Regions from separate parts of the Bacillus sp. KICET-3 genome, predicted to be linked through region 2. Evidence: riboswitches for the same ligand, from Rfam matches in the RefSeq annotation. Region 2 holds a riboswitch; the other holds the start of a gene.
The links. Region 2 has a riboswitch for cyclic di-AMP ahead of R5H20_RS02920 (APC family permease). Riboswitches for the same ligand answer to the same signal wherever they lie in the genome.
Positions count from the first base shown of each region.

Region 1: linked by a shared signal. The riboswitch ahead of kdpF (K(+)-transporting ATPase subunit F) and the one ahead of R5H20_RS02920 (APC family permease) in region 2 are both predicted to bind cyclic di-AMP.

Region 1 is NZ_CP137345.1:3,163,827-3,171,923, forward strand. It holds gene kdpDN (KdpD-like non-kinase potassium sensor) at 1-417, opposite strand, end outside; gene kdpC (potassium-transporting ATPase subunit KdpC) at 438-1,013, opposite strand; gene kdpB (potassium-transporting ATPase subunit KdpB) at 1,026-3,038, opposite strand; gene kdpA (potassium-transporting ATPase subunit KdpA) at 3,107-4,777, opposite strand; gene kdpF (K(+)-transporting ATPase subunit F) at 4,804-4,881, opposite strand; cyclic di-AMP (ydaO/yuaA leader) riboswitch at 5,108-5,253, opposite strand; gene R5H20_RS16160 (aldo/keto reductase) at 5,495-6,343, opposite strand; gene R5H20_RS16165 (MFS transporter) at 6,372-7,649, opposite strand; gene R5H20_RS16170 (winged helix-turn-helix transcriptional regulator) at 7,753-8,097, shown strand, end outside.
Region 2 is NZ_CP137345.1:589,568-597,664, forward strand. It holds gene R5H20_RS02910 (DNA topoisomerase III) at 1-220, shown strand, start outside; partial or broken gene R5H20_RS02915 (class I SAM-dependent methyltransferase) at 559-1,106, opposite strand; cyclic di-AMP (ydaO/yuaA leader) riboswitch at 1,545-1,691, shown strand; gene R5H20_RS02920 (APC family permease) at 1,795-3,615, shown strand; gene R5H20_RS02925 (pyruvate oxidase) at 3,727-5,448, shown strand; gene R5H20_RS02930 (helix-turn-helix transcriptional regulator) at 5,487-6,455, opposite strand; gene R5H20_RS02935 (SDR family NAD(P)-dependent oxidoreductase) at 6,570-7,400, shown strand; gene R5H20_RS02940 (hypothetical protein) at 7,480-7,731, opposite strand; gene R5H20_RS02945 (GNAT family N-acetyltransferase) at 7,799-8,097, opposite strand, start outside.

The DNA of each region.
Region 1 (8,097 bases), 2.0 Mb from region 2:
GACGCCTTCTCTTAATATATCTTCCACATCCATGTATCGTTTTTCATTTTTCGAGCCGGGTATATTGGTATGAGCCAGTTCATCGATGATGACAAGATCAGGCTTTCGCTCAATAATCGCAGCGGCATCCATTTCTTCAAGCGTTTTTCCTTTATATTCAATTTTTCGTTTAGGAATGACCTCAAGTCCCCTTATCAAGGCAGCCGTTTCCTTCCTGTTATGCGTATCGACCAAACCGATGACAACGTCTATTCCTTCACGTTTTACATCGTGCGCTTCCTGAAGCATTCGGTACGTCTTCCCTACACCTGGCGCCGAGCCGATATAAATCGTCCAGCTCCCTCTTTTGAGCTGTTCAATTTCTGCCAGCAGCTCTTCAGGCGTTTTTCTTCGATAGTCGCGGCTGTTTTTTCGCATCACAGCTTCTCCGCCTCTTTTCAAGATTTTCCTGATGTTAGTTTTTCTTTCAGGTCGATATTCAGAAGCAAGACATTAACCCGCGCTTCACTGAACATGGATGCCTTTTTTGTGTGTACCTCAACCAATTGCTGCAGCTGTTTTTTCGATATTCCCGTCAGCCGGCTGATTCTCGGAATTTGCGCTGCTGCTCCGGCAGGACTGATATCGGGGTCTAATCCCGATGCGGAATTTGTGACCAAATCGATCGGCAGTTGATTGACAGGTACATCGGGATTCTCCCGCTTCCATTTTTCAATGGATGTTTTTACGCGTTTCAGCAAAGCGGGATTTGACGGAGCTTCATTTGGCGATCCGGATCCTGAGGCATCATAGCCGATGCTTGATACTCTGCTGTTAAAATAGCGCGGATCAGTGAATGGCTGGCCAATTAATTCAGATCCAACAGCCTCTCCTTTTTTGTCATAAACAAGGCTTCCCATCGATTTTTCAGGCATTACGGCTTGTGAAATGCTGGTCAGAGCCAACGGATAAGCAAGTCCGCAAACGATCATCAAGAGCAGACTGATTCTGATAACAGGGCCGATTTCCTTCATGATTGATCCTCCTCACACCATGATCTGCATGATCATATCGATCAGCTTAATTCCAATAAACGGGACGAGCACACCGCCAAGTCCGTACATCAATAAATTGCGGGCCAACAGCGCGTTTGAATTCATCGGCTTGTATGCGACTCCCCTTATTGCCAGCGGCACAAGCAGCGGAATGATCAGCGCATTAAATATCAGCGCCGATAAAATCGCCGACATCGGCGAAGCGAGTCCCATGATATTCAACGATGCCATTTGGGGAATCGCCGTCATAAACATCGCAGGAATAATCGCAAAATATTTGGCGATATCATTTGCGATACTGAAAGTTGTCAAAGCGCCGCGGGTCATGAGCAGCTGTTTTCCGATCGATACGACCTCAATAATTTTCGTCGGGTCGGAATCGAGATCAACCATATTGGCCGCTTCCTTTGCTGCCGTTGTTCCGCTGTTCATGGCAAGCCCGACATCGGCCTGCGCCAGCGCAGGCGCGTCATTTGTTCCATCGCCTGTCATAGCGACCAGCTTTCCTTCTGCTTGTTCGCGTTTGATCACATCGATCTTGTCTTTTGGTTTACTTTCCGCGATAAAATCATCCACCCCGGCTTCCTTTGCAATCGTGGCCGCTGTTAAAGGGTTGTCGCCTGTACACATGATCGTTTTAATCCCCATTTTCCGAAGCTTTTCAAAGCGTTCTCTCATCCCCGGTTTTACGGTATCCTTTAAATAAATCAAACCGTACAGTTGATCCCCGGCAGCCACAGCCAGAGGGGTGCCGCCTTCTTTTGAAATTCGCTCGCTTTCCCGGTCAAAATCAGGCGGGACCGTTCCGCCGTTCTGTATCACCCATTTTTTCACCGCGTCAACGGCGCCTTTGCGAATGGCTGTTCCATCCGGAAGGTTGATGCCGCTCATCCTGGTTTCCGCCTTGAATTCTATACATTCCCCGTCTTCGGCGGCAGAAGCGTCAAATGGAATGGATTGTTTTTTGGCAAGCTCGATGATCGAACGTCCTTCAGGCGTTTCATCATGAATGGAACAGAGCGCCGCGTATTCGCCGACCGTTTGAAGCGTTTCTTGGCCGGCCGGGACAAACTCGCTCGCCATCCGGTTTCCAAATGTGATCGTTCCGGTTTTATCAAGAATAATCGTATTAATATCACCGGCGGCTTCAACCGCTTTACCTGACATCGCAAGTACGTTAAAACGGGTGACGCGATCCATGCCGGCAATGCCGATAGCCGACAGAAGCCCTCCGATTGTCGTCGGAATCAGGCAGACCAGCAGTGCAATCAAGACCGCCGGGTCAATGTGAAAGCCGAGATAATCCGTAAAAAACGGAAGTGTCGCGACAACGATGAGAAAGATGATGGTCAGGCTCGTCAACACTGTATTCAACGCGATTTCATTCGGTGTTTTTTGTCTTTCCGCCCCTTCAACTAAAGCGATCATCTGGTCTAAAAATGTTTCGCCGGGGTCACTTGTGATTTTTACTTTAATCGAGTCGCTGACAACCCGGGTTCCTCCGGTAACGGAGCTGAAATCGCCTCCCGGCTCTTTTATGACAGGCGCTGATTCACCCGTTATGGCCGATTCATCAACTGAAGCGAGACCGCTGATCACTTCGCCGTCGCCGGGGATCATTTCTCCTTGGGAAACAATGACAACGTCTCCTTTTCGCAATTCGTCAGACGATGCTTTTTTCGTCTTTCCGTCACCTGTTACTTTATTGGCCCATACTCCTTTCTTCGTTTGTTTTAAAGAATCGGCCTGCGCTTTTCCTCTTCCTTCAGCAAGCGCCTCGGCGAAGTTGGCGAATAAAACCGTCAACAGCAAAATGACGGATACCGCCGGATTGAACCATGGATTTGCCGTACTGCCGAAAAACTGCGGAAACACAGACAGCAGTATTGTTATCAAAAATCCCATTTCAACGATAAACATAATCGGATTTTTAGCCATCGTTTTCGGATGTAATTTGATAAAAGCCCTTTTAACCGCGTCCTTTACGATCGATTGATTCGACATTTGGCCCGAATCTGATTCGAGGTGCGGATGGGCATGGTTCAAATCATTCATGTTATGCATCCTCTCTTTCATAATGTTAAAAATTCCGCGGCCGGTCCTAACACCAGGACAGGGAAGAAGGTCAACGCTCCGACAATCAAAATCGAGGTGATGAAAATGCCGGCGAAAATACTTGAATCTGTCCGGAATGTCCCAATGGTTTCCGGGACGGTTTTTTTCTTGCACAACGATCCGGCGACCGCCAATAGCGTAACAATTGAGAAATAACGGCCGATGAACATCACGATTCCTGTCGATAAGTTCCAGAATGGCGTCGCGTCCTTCAGCCCTTCAAATCCTGAACCATTATTAGCGGCCGAAGACGTAAATTCGTATAAAATTTGGCTGATCCCATGGAAACCTGGATTTGAAATCGCCTCCCGCCCCACCTGAGTAAAGATGGCAAGCGCCGAGGCCCCCAATATCAACAACGGATGAATCAACAGGGTGACTGCTAAAAGCTTCATTTCTTTTCCTTCAATTTTTTTGCCCAAAAATTCAGGCGTTCTTCCGACCATTAATCCCGACAAGAAAACAGTGATCATCGCATAGAGCAGTATATTCATAAATCCGGCGCCAAAGCCGCCGAACACCGTGTTCAGCATCATATTGAGCAATGCCAAGAGGCCTGTAAGCGGCGCAAGCGTATCATGCATCGTATTGACCGCTCCTGTCTCACTCGCAGTTGTGACCATCGCATAAAAGGCTGAATACACAGTTCCAAAACGGACTTCTTTTCCTTCCATACTGCCTTCCCCATGCTGGATACCCGTTTGATTGATCACCGGATTTCCGCCGGATTCGGTTATGAAGGCTGCACCAACCATGAATAAAAACAACAAGCCTGCCGAAATGAAAAGGATTCGACCCTGCTTCAGATTTCCAACCATTTTTCCATAGGTAAACGGCAGGGAAACGGTCATCAACAGCATAAGCAACATTTGCAGCGCATTGCTCCACCCATTTGGATTTTCGAATGGATGTGCCGAGTTTACGCCGAAATACCCCCCTCCGTTGTTTCCGAGCTCTTTAATCGATAAAAAGGACGCGACAGGCCCCCGCAAAATCGATTGCTCCCCTCCGGTTATCGTTTTTACGGTTACGGAAGAATCAAGTGTTTGCGGTACACCGAGACCCACAAAAACAATTGTCGCAACCACTGCAATCGGCAGCAGAATTCGAGTGATGCAGCGGATGAGATCAATGTAAAAATTTCCGAACGGCTTTCCGGCTAGTCCGCGAATCATCGCAATGGCAGCTGCAAGCGCAGTGGCCGGCGCGGCAAACATTAAAAAGATAATGGCCGTCATTTGTGAAAACAGAGAAAGCCCGGTTTCACCGCTGTAATGCTGCAAATTCGTATTGGTCATAAAACTGATCGCCGTATTAAACGCAAGTGTCGGCTCCATTCCCGCAATATGAGCAGGATTTAAGGGCAGCACTCCCTGAAGCCGGAATACGAGGTAAACGATCAATATCATAACCGTATTCGTGACAATTAAAGCGGCGGCGTACTTTTTCCAGGATTGGTTTTCCGCTTTCACACCGCCGATGCGATAAAACACGCGTTCAACCGGATAAAAAAACCTATCGATTGCAGAAGGGGCGTAGTCGAATACTTTTGCTATGTAAAGCCCCATTGGTTTAGCCAGCAATAAAGCGATCAGCAGGATGCAGCATATGGAAATAAACGCTGTCATTTCTTTAACCCCCAATATGTTTACAGTTAAAATTTTTCCGGATTTAAAAGAGCGTACATCAAGTAGACAAACGCGGCGATGACCGCAGCTGCCAGTAACATCATCGGACATTCCTCCTTCCCCGGCTTTGTCGATTAGCTGATCGTTTTTCCCGCCCATTTCAGCAATAACAGCATCACTGCTGCTAAACAGACGACGATGGCCCACATGGCGATATCCAGCATTTCCTCACCTCCTTGATTTTTTTGCATGAAAAAAAGCCGCAAGAGAACAAACCTCTTACGGCTTTGGTTTTGGGCACAGTTAAGAAACCGTGCTTTCCGCACGCATTTGGGTTCTCTTCAAACGCTTGCGAGGTTAGCTGTCGGATTCAGGTGCAAAGAGTCACCTTACCTTTCAAAAGGATTCACCCCAAGTGGCCGCGCCACAAAAAATGGTTCCCCCGCTTCCAGTCTGGAATTCAGCGATTACGATAATTGGAAATTTTATTCAGATTTTTGATGAGATTTATAATACGCTCGTTGCATATTAGTGTAAAGCTTCATAAATGACCAAATTGGCTTATTTTTATCTTTTATCAGCCTTTTACAGCATCAAATCGTTTGATTACTTCTATTTTCTTATTATCCCTGACATTTTCTTGATCTCCACTTGTGAATAAAGGGTTGGGAACAATCCAAAAAACACCGTCCGAACATTCGAACGGTGCCTTCCATTTTAAAAATCAAAGTTATCAGGATCTGGGCCGACCCGGGTATTCTCGTTTAAAGCATCGATTTGCGCCATCTCCTCATTGGTCAGCTCAAAATCGAATATATCCGCGTTTTCTGCGATCCGATGCGCTTTTGTCGATTTTGGAATCGTGATGACGCCGTTTTGCAAATCCCAGCGCAAAATCACCTGGGCTGCGGTTTTGCCATGCTTTTTCGCGATGTCCTTCAGAAGGTGATGATCAAGCAATTGTCCCTGCATTAATGGGGACCATGCTTCAAGCTGAATTCCATGCGCTCTGCAAAATGATTGCAGCTCCTTTTGCGTCAGGCGCGGATGGCACTCGACTTGGTTGACCATCGGTTTGATTTTCGCATCCTTCATCAAGTCTTCAAGATGATGGATTTGAAAGTTGCTGACGCCGATCGCTTTGACGCGTCCAGCTTCATAAAGAGTTTCAAGCGCCCGCCACGCCTCTTTATACCGGCCTTCAACGGGCCAATGGATCAGAAATAAATCCAATTGATCAAGCCCGAGTTTGCTGAGGCTCTTCTCATAGGCCGCGATTGTCTCTTCATATCCTAAATCTTCATTCCAGACCTTTGATGTCACAAATAGATCTTCTCGTGAAATGCCTGCCTCTTGCAAGCCTTGACGGATGCCTTCCCCGACTCCCTCCTCATTTCCGTATATCGCTGCCGTGTCAATGCTCCGGTAGCCGTGGGCGATGGCCGTCTTCACGGCATTCACCAGTTCCGGCCCTTCTTCCACTTTAAACACCCCGATGCCAAACCAGGGCATTTTCACGCCATTATGCAATTCTGTTCGATCTTGTAAATGTGTTGCAGTCATCATATGAGACCTCCTGTTATCCATTTTGTTTTCAGATGCAATCCCCTAAATTTTTTTGCAAGTTGCGGCCATCGTGTTGTTCTTTGCGTTCAAGAGCAAGGCTCAAGCCTGTCAGCACGACGGCGCCCAACACCATGAATCCGCCCACCCATGCGGTATGAATGAGTCCGACCGATTCTGTGATCACCCCCCCTAAATATGATCCGATGGCAATGCCTGCATTAAAGGCCGCAATATTGACGGCAGATGCGACATCCACCGCACCCGGTACAAACCGTTCGGCAAGCATGACGACATAAACCTGCAGCCCCGGAACATTCATGAAAGCCAAAAATCCCATCAAAATGATCGTGATCAAGCCTGCCAGCTTAAAAGGCGCTGTAAACGCCAAGACGAAAAGCACGGCAGCCTGGGCGATAAACATATAAAACAATGCGGTCAGCGGCTTTTTGTTTGCGGCTTTACCGCCAATGATGTTGCCGAGCGCAATGGCAATGCCGTATACAAGCAAAATGACAGCGACGGCTTCTTCTTTAAAACCGGTGACATGCTGCAGCAGCGGGGACAAGTACGTAAAGACGACAAACGTGCCTCCGTATCCCAAAGCGGTAATGATAAATAAAAGCAATAACCGGCCGCTTTTCACAAGCTTCAGCTGACTGCGGAATGTCGTCCGGACGCCTTTCGGCAAGTCGCCAGGCACAAGGATGCTGTTTGCAATAAAAGCCAATACGCCGACGGCGACGATCGCAATAAAGGCAAACCTCCAGCCGAATTGCTGCCCAATAAAAGTGCCGATCGGAACACCCGTAATCGTCGCGACGGTCAGCCCCGTAAACATGATGGAAATCGCTCCGGCTCTTTTATGCTCCGGAACAAGGCCGGCGGCAATCGTCGAGCCGATCGACATAAAAACACCGTGTGAAAATGCGGAGAGCACGCGGGCGGTCAAAAGAACGCCGATGCTTCCGGCACATGCGGCAATGCCGTTCCCGATCATAAACACCATCATAATCAACAGCAGTAACGTTTTCCGGGACATAACCGATGTAACGGCTGTTAAAACAGGCGCTCCGAACGTGACTCCCAAGGCGTATAAAGATACGGTCAGCCCTGCTGTCGTAACCGAAATATGCAGATCATCGGCAATCAGCGGCAGCAGGCCAACGCTGATAAACTCTGTCGTGCCGATCGCGAATGCGCTGACGGCCAAAGCCAAAAGCGCTAATATACTTCGTTTTTTATGAAAAGAAGACATTTGATTCCCCCTATGATTTTGGTATAGCGAATTGTTGCCGGCAAATGATATTATGGTACATATCAGTGATAAAAAAAAGTACGCACTTGCAAGTACTATAGGAACTGAAAAGTATGATAGGCACTTTTAAGTGCCTATCGATCGGAGGAAGAATATGAAGCAGAAAAAATACAATATTTCGGTTGAAGCAACTCTCGAAGTCATCGGCGGAAAGTGGAAATGCGTCATCCTCTGCCATTTGACGCACGGTAAAAAGCGGACAAGCGAATTGAAGCGGCTCATGCCGAACATTACGCAAAAAATGCTGACCCAGCAATTGCGGGAATTAGAAGAAGACGGCGTCATTAACCGGATCGTATACCAGCAGGTTCCTCCAAAAGTGGAATATGAGCTCAGCGAATACGGCTGGACCCTGCGGAATATCTTGGACTCGCTGTGCGCATGGGGTGAAAAACATATCACAAGGGTCTACGGAGATAAATTCGCAGTTTTGGAAGAC
Region 2 (8,097 bases):
TAAACGCATGGAACTGCGCGGCCACGGGGAGGGCCAGACCTTCGCATGCGTCTGCGGCCACCGCGAAAAGCTCTCCGTATTTGAAAAACGCAGAGCAAACGACAAAAACTCAAAAGCATCAAAACGCGATGTACACACTTATATGAAAAAACAAAACAAAGACGAGCCGATCAACAACGCGCTCGCCGAACAGCTGAAAAAGCTGAAGCTTGATCAATAACCAAAACAACCTGCCAATCGGCAGGTTGTTTTGTGCTGATCCATCATTCCAAATCAAACGGCTTCATCAGTTAAACATGATACGAAGCACAAAGAACGTTTTCGTCAAAAAATATAAACTTATGCATAGAAAGATCATGATGACAGGAATTCTCTTTTGATTTCTTATTTCTTCAACGAATTTGAATAAGAAAAAAACAGTCAAGAGGACGGTTAAAAAATAGTCGATATTTTGCAGGATTAGTGTCATAACGTTTCCTCACTTTAGTTTTCTGACTTTGATGAATTCGAACGCGAAATGAAGCTTAAATGATTTATATTTCTCTACATCTAACACTACTATTTAAACCCTATAATACATAGCCAACCTTTATTCTTATTCTCATAGAATTCTACGCTTATAAAGAATAATTGTTTCATTTCCTCCGTAGTTTTACAAGATTTCATATGGTAATTGATGTTGTATAACTCGGCAAGAATCATAAATTTTCCATCTTGTTTCAATACCCTAAATACTTCTTTTACATCGTTTTCTAAATCAGACCAAAAGTAATGCGTTTGACATGCAGTTACGATATCAAAGGCATTTCCCGGAAATGGAATATCGGAGACACTTGCTTGACGAATGTTTACTTTACATGTTTCTGCTTGTTTTGAGTAATCAATACCGTATAATTTTCCGTATTCGGTTATTATGTACAGTGCATGTATTGTTTTGCCCCCTCCAGAACCGATGTCCAAAATTTCGAATCTTCTCTAATCCTTAACTTATCTAAAGCCCATTTGTTCATTCCGGTATGAGCAGTATTCATTATTCTCAACATAATTGAACCAATAAACCCTTTTGGATTTTTTGCTTGTTCTATCAAACGATTTAATAAACCCATTTCCATAAATTTCCTATTCTATATATGTTAATCAATTCATTAGTTGGTCAGTGGAATTTCTCATATTGATACGTTTTTATTGAGTGATAGGTTTCATTGCCCGTCAGCAGCTAAGAATTGGAATATGGTGAAGGTATTTGGTAGCCGCACCATTAAATCGTTACATCCATCTTTTTCATCGACTGTGATCATTATTGAAGCTCCATGTACACAAATGCAATCATCTTCATTTTTTCCTTCTTAATACGGGTTTGCTTGCAGAAAATGACGAAATGGAATGAATAATTATTCCGAATTATTCCATCTGATTCAGTTTTTTAATCTCTGACCAGAACTTTTGTTTTTATCAAATATCTACATAAATATTTAACATAGCCTATTCCAAAAAAGTATTTACAACAGACATAAACGGGAGTATGATCTCTCTATAAAACGTATATTTCAAAATCGCTTAATCTAAAAGAGCGGGGGAACCAATCAGGGGCATATAATTGCCTTTTGGGGTGAATCCTTTTAAAAGGTAGGGCAAACTCTCATGAGCCCGAATCCGTCAGCTAACCTCGTAAGCGTTAAGAGAGAGGGAAATCACCTGGGAACACATAAAGCCGATTCCGCAGGGGCTGTTTGCCTCTGTGCTTTTTTGTGTGAAAAAATACGGAAATAACCAGCAAAGAAGGAGAAGTCGATCATGTACAGTACAATAAAGCGCTTTTTAATCGGTAAGCCTTTGAAATCAAAAGAGCTTGGGGAACAAAAGATCACGAAGACAAAGGCGCTTGCTTTACTATCCTCAGATGCTCTGTCTTCCGTCGCTTACGGTACAGAGCAGATTTTAATCGTATTGGCGGCTGTCAGTGCGGCTGCATTATGGTATTCACTGCCGATTGCGGTAGGTGTTCTGATTCTGTTGACGGCATTAATCCTTTCGTATCGACAGATCATTTTCTCTTATCCGCATGGAGGAGGGGCCTATGTTGTATCAAGAGAAAACCTCGGCGTGAATCCGGGGCTTCTCGCAGGCGGCTCACTGCTCGTCGATTACATTTTGACAGTCGCGGTCAGCGTGTCAGCGGGAACCGATGCGATCACATCAGCGCTCCCTTCTTTACATCCATATCACTTGCTGATCGCGGTCGTACTTGTTTTGCTGATCATGATATTAAATTTGCGCGGATTGACGGAATCTGCTTCGATATTGGCATATCCGGTCTACCTGTTCGTTGCCGCGCTCTTGATTCTGATTGCGGTAGGCGGCTATAAACTGCTGACCGGACAAATCGAACCGGCGGAGCATGCAGCCATCGGGACGCCTGTCGCCGGCTTGTCCCTGTTTCTCCTGCTCAAAGCCTTTTCATCCGGCTGTTCCGCACTAACGGGGGTAGAGGCGATTTCGAATGCGATACCGGCTTTTAGAGACCCGGCGCCAAGAAACGCCGCAAATACCCTTGTGATGATGGGAATATTGCTCGCCGTTCTGTTTTCCGGAATCACGTGGCTTGCGTTCGGCTACGGCATCATGCCGAAAGGCGAGGAAACGGTTGTTTCCCAGATCGCCTCGGAAACGTTTGGGCGGTCATTCCTTTACTTTTTCATACAGGGGACGACTTCGATGATTTTAGTATTGGCCGCAAACACCGGATTTTCGGCCTTCCCGCAGCTTGCGTTTAATTTGGCCCGGGATAAATACATGCCGAGAATGTTTACGGTCAGAGGCGACCGCTTAGGCTATTCAAACGGGATCATCTTTCTCGGTTTTGCATCGATCTTGCTGATTCTATTATTTAACGGACAGACGGAGCATCTCATTCCTTTATACGCGGTCGGTGTGTTTATCCCGTTTACGCTTTCACAAACGGGCATGTGTCTGAAATGGATCAGGCAAAAGCCGGCCGGCTGGGTTTGGAAAATGATGATCAATGCTATCGGCACCTTGATCTCCGCCGCCGTGCTGCTGATATTGTTCATTACAAAGTTTCCGCTAGTATGGCCGATCCTCGTCTTCATGCCGATTGTCATCTGGGTCTTCTACGCGGTGAAAAAGCACTATAATGCGGTCGGCGAGCAGCTTAGGATGACAGGAAAGCCTTTGGAACCGATCGAAGGAAACATCGTCATCGTCCCTGTCGCCGGTGTGACAAGCGTCGTCGAAAAGTCGATCCAATACGCGAAGACCTTGTCAGATCAGGTGATTGCCGTCCATGTATCATTTGACAAAGAAGAAGAGAAAAAGATCGAGAAAAAATGGGAGGAGCTGAACAACGGCGTCAGACTCGTCACGCTTTATTCGTCATACCGGAGCCTGATCTATCCTTTGGAAAAATTTCTGGAAACGGTTGAAGCGAAAGCGGCGACTTACAACTATTCTGTCATGGTTCTTGTTCCGCAGTTTATCCCGAAAAAAAGCTGGCACAACATTCTTCACAATCAGTCCGCATTTTTGCTGCGGCTGAGACTTTTATGGAAAAAAGACATCGTCGTCGCCACGCTCCCATACCATTTTAAAAAGTGAAAAAGCTTGCAGAGACACATCTCTGCAAGCTTTTTTTGTTTGGATTCGCAGGGGGACGTTTGAGCAAAAATGGAATGTGGTAAGGAAGGAAGAAAGGAAGGAGGACGTGATATGGCATACAAAACCGCAGGAAAAATAGCAGCAGAACTGCTGAAGGAATGGAATATCGATCATATTTACGGCATGCCGGGAGACAGCATCAATGAATTGATCAATGAATTGCGGCATGAAAAAAACAGCCTCCGCTTTATTCAGGTGCGCCATGAAGAAACAGCCGCTCTTGCTGCCGCGGCTGATGCGAAATTGACGGGGAAAATCGGCGTCTGTCTTTCGATAGCGGGGCCTGGCGCCGTTCATCTGCTTAACGGGCTTTATGACGCAAAAGCGGACGGTGTCCCGGTGCTTGCCATTACGGGGCAGGTGGCCTCAAATGAAATCGGCAGGGATATGTTTCAGGAAATCGGTCTTGAGCGGATGTTTGAGAATGTATCTGTTTTCAATCAGCAGGTTCATTCAGCCGAAGCGCTCCCCGACCTGTTGAATCAGGCGATTCGGACAGCCTACAGCCAAAAAGGGGTCGCCGTCCTCAGCGTATCAGACGACCTGTTTGCGGAAAAAATCAAACGGAAGCCTGCTTATACGTCGGCGCTTTATATCGATGGCGGACTGCAGCCGAAAAAAAGCCAGCTTTTGCAGTGCGCCCAATTGATCAATCAAGCGAAACAGCCGGTGATATTGGCCGGAAAAGGAATGAAATCAGCGGGAGATGAGCTGCTGGAATTTGCAGATAAAGCAGCGGCGCCGATCATCATTACGCTCCCGGCGAAAGGCGTTGTTCCAGACCGCCATCCTTATGTGCTCGGGAATCTCGGCCATATCGGGACAAAGCCGGCGTCTGAAGCGATGGAAGAATGCGATCTTTTGATCATGCTGGGGACCTCGTTTCCGTATCGGGATTATCTGCCGGAAGATACCCCGGCGATTCAGCTTGACGCTGATCCTGCGAAAATCGGGAAGCGCTATCCGGTTACGGCAGGACTCGTATGCGATGCAAAAACAGGCCTGGCAGAGCTGACAAAGACAATCGAACGTAAAACAAACCGGTCATTTTTGGAAAGCTGTACAGAGTATATGAACAAATGGCGGTACCATATTGAAAAGGATGAACAGAAAGCGACCGATCCGCTCAAGCCGCAGCAGGTGATCGCAAGGCTTCAAGATGCGGTGGCTGACGACGCGGTTTTATCGGTTGACGTCGGTAATGTGACGGTATGGATGGCCCGCCATTTTGACATGGCCGATCAGGACTTTCTCATTTCAAGCTGGCTCGGCACGATGGGCTGCGGCCTGCCCGGCGCGATAGCCGCCAAGCTGTCACACCCGGAGCGCCAGGCAGTGGCCGTTTGCGGAGACGGCGGCTTCAGTATGTCAATGCACGACTTTCCGACAGCGGTTAAATATGATCTGCCGATTGTCATCGTCATCTTAAACAATCAAAACCTCGGCATGATTCAATATGAACAGCAGGAAAAAGGGCATATTGAATTTGCAACAAAGCTTGAAAACGTCGATTATGCCAAATTTGCAGAAGCGTGCGGAGGAAAAGGCTTCAGCGTGAAAAAGCATGAAGAGCTTATTCCTGCGCTGAAAAACGCGTTTAAGTCACAGACAGCGGCCGTCATTGATGTGGCCATTGAAGACGAACCGCCGCTTCCGGGAAAAATTTCATACACACAAGCAGCAAGCTTCAGTAAATATATGCTGAAAAAATTCGTTGAGAAAAAAGAGCTTGACCTGCCTCCGTTAAAGAAAAGCTTAAGGCGTCTGTTTTAGGCCATCCCCGGATCACCTCTTTTTAAGAGGTGATTTTTTCATTCGTATTCCCGCCTGAAAAAGTCGACCGCCGCCTCAGCGGCTTTTATCAGGGCCTTGCGCAATTCCGGGGGTTCCGTCACTTTTAGCTGATCGCCGAATCCCAATACATATTCCTTTGCCTCCCTCTCTGTATCAAAGGAGAACGTAACCGGTATCCAGCCATCCTCCCCTGGGGCCTCTTTTTCAACGGCTTTCACAAACCGGCCCGTGAACATCAGCCTCGGAACGATAGCTGGTGCGGCCAAACCGCGTACTTCGTATGTCGGCAGATTGTCTATGAACGATTTCATTGATGCTTCCCAATATTGGGCCAGATTAAAATCGTCAGGTCTGGTAAACGTTTCGTCGAGAGGCTCCGCAGAGCGGATGCGGGAAGCTCTGTAGTTTCTGACGCTTTCTCCATGCGACGCGACAAGATACCAGACGCGCCCTTTTGCCGCCAGACCAAGCGGACACACAATCCGGACGCTTGTGTTTCCGTCTGCCCGTTCATAAATGATCTTGAGCTTGTTTTCTCTCCATATCGCTTTTTGAAGAACGGCAAAAGCGGCTATTTTTTCTTTCTGGTTTCGCCAAGTGCCTGTATCAATATGAATGCGGCTCCACACTTCCTTTGCCTGTTCCCTGTATAAAGGCGGAAGGGAGGCGATTAATTTATGTCTCGCTTCCCGGGAAGACCGGGCAAGTCCGAGATCCTCAAGCAGCTGTAAAGAAGGAGAAATGAACAGCGATCTGATCTCCTGTTCTTTTAAGCCTGTAAGCTTTGTTTGGTAGTCCTCCATCAGCCGCCAGCCGCCGTTTTTCCCGCGTTCTGCATAAACGGGTATTCCAGCTCTGCTGAGCGCTTCCATATCTCTGTGGATCGTACGTTCAGACACTTCAAGCTGTTCGGCCAATGTTTTTGCGGACATCCGCCCGTAAGACTGCAACAGCAAAACAATTGACAGCAGCCGGTCTCCTCTCATCGCCATCACCTTTTTTCCTTTGTTCTGCCTTCCATTAAATAAAACATGACAAAAGGTGTCAAGATTAAACCTTTATGATAGACATCGATTCTCTAAGAAAGGAATGACGGATAAATGGAAAGCTTGAAAGGAAAAATTGCGCTTGTAACGGGTGCAAGCAGGGGAGCGGGCCGCGCGATTGCGATAGAATTGGGAAAGGCCGGGGCCACGGTCTATGTCAGCGGAAGAAGCACGAAAGGAAATACGACAAACCGGTGGCCCGGCTCGATTGATGATACCGTGTCGGAAATTGAGGCAGCAGGAGGGAAAGCGGCGGGAGCGGTATGCGACCATACGAACGACTCGGAAACAGAGCGTCTCATCGATCGAATCAGGGCAGAACAAGGACGTCTCGATATCCTTGTCAACAATGTCTGGGGCGGAAACGAGCTGAAAATTGAATCAACTTCTTTTTGGGAGCAGCCGCGAGAGCATTGGGATCATATGTTCACAGCAGGGGTCCGCGCGCAGCTTATGACCAATTACTATGCCATACCGCTTATTCGCCAAAATGGGGCGGGAGTGATCATCCACACGACCTTCTGGAACAGAGACAAGTATATCGGTAATTTTTACTACGATCTGGCCAAAAATGCGTTGAACCGGATGGCGTACGGACTCTCGGTTGAGCTGAAGAAGGATGGCATCGCCGTTTTGGCATTGTCTCCGGGTTTTATGAGGACGGAGCTCGTGCTGCGGGCGTTTCAGACAGATGAGGGGCACTGGCATGAAAAAGAGGAATTGGAGCGGACGGAATCGCCGCATTATGTCGGACGGGCGGCGGTCTGTCTGGCAGGTGATCCGAATATTTTAGAGAAAAGCGGCAAGGTGCTCAGAGCCGGAGACTTGGCGGAAGAATACCGGTTTACAGATGTAGACGGCCGGAGAATTCCGCCGTTTGAATGATAAAACGGGAAAGCCTGCCCCGACATGTTCGGAAAGCAGGCTTTCTAAATCCGTGTATTTTACTTTGTTTATGATTAGCTCATTTCTTTTTCTTCATCGCCGCGGCCATGAATGGAAGAACCGTTCCGAACAGCATTGTGCCGCCGAAGAAATTCCCGAGATACGGCTGACCGATCAAATAGCAGACAGCAAATATGACCACCGCCAGCCCGATCATCGAGAAGGCCGGATAAAATCTTTTTTGAAAGCTTGTCTTTTGGGTGATCAGAAAAAATATCAGTCCGACAATCAGCGGAATGATCCATAGGTAAAATAATATCAGTACTTTCATCTTCAAAACTCCATATTTTTTTATCTCATCATACCAGATTTCAGGTGAAAATGCGTGTGACAAATTCCTAAATCATGTTCTGGTAGTCTTCCCGCAGCAGGCCGTAAACGAAATGATCGGCAAAATGGTCATGGAGCCATTCGCATTGTCTGAGGCGGCCCTCTTTCGTAAAGCCCAGCCTTTCAGGGATGGCCTGGCTTTTCATATTTTTTGTTGCGGCCCTGATTTCGATCCGGTTTAATTCATAATCATTGAACAGCATGTCAATCAGCGCGCGGCATGCCTCCGTCATAATTCCTTTCCCCTGAAACGGCTCCCCGAGCCAGTAACCCAGAGAAGTCGTGCGGTTGATCCAATTGACATAGT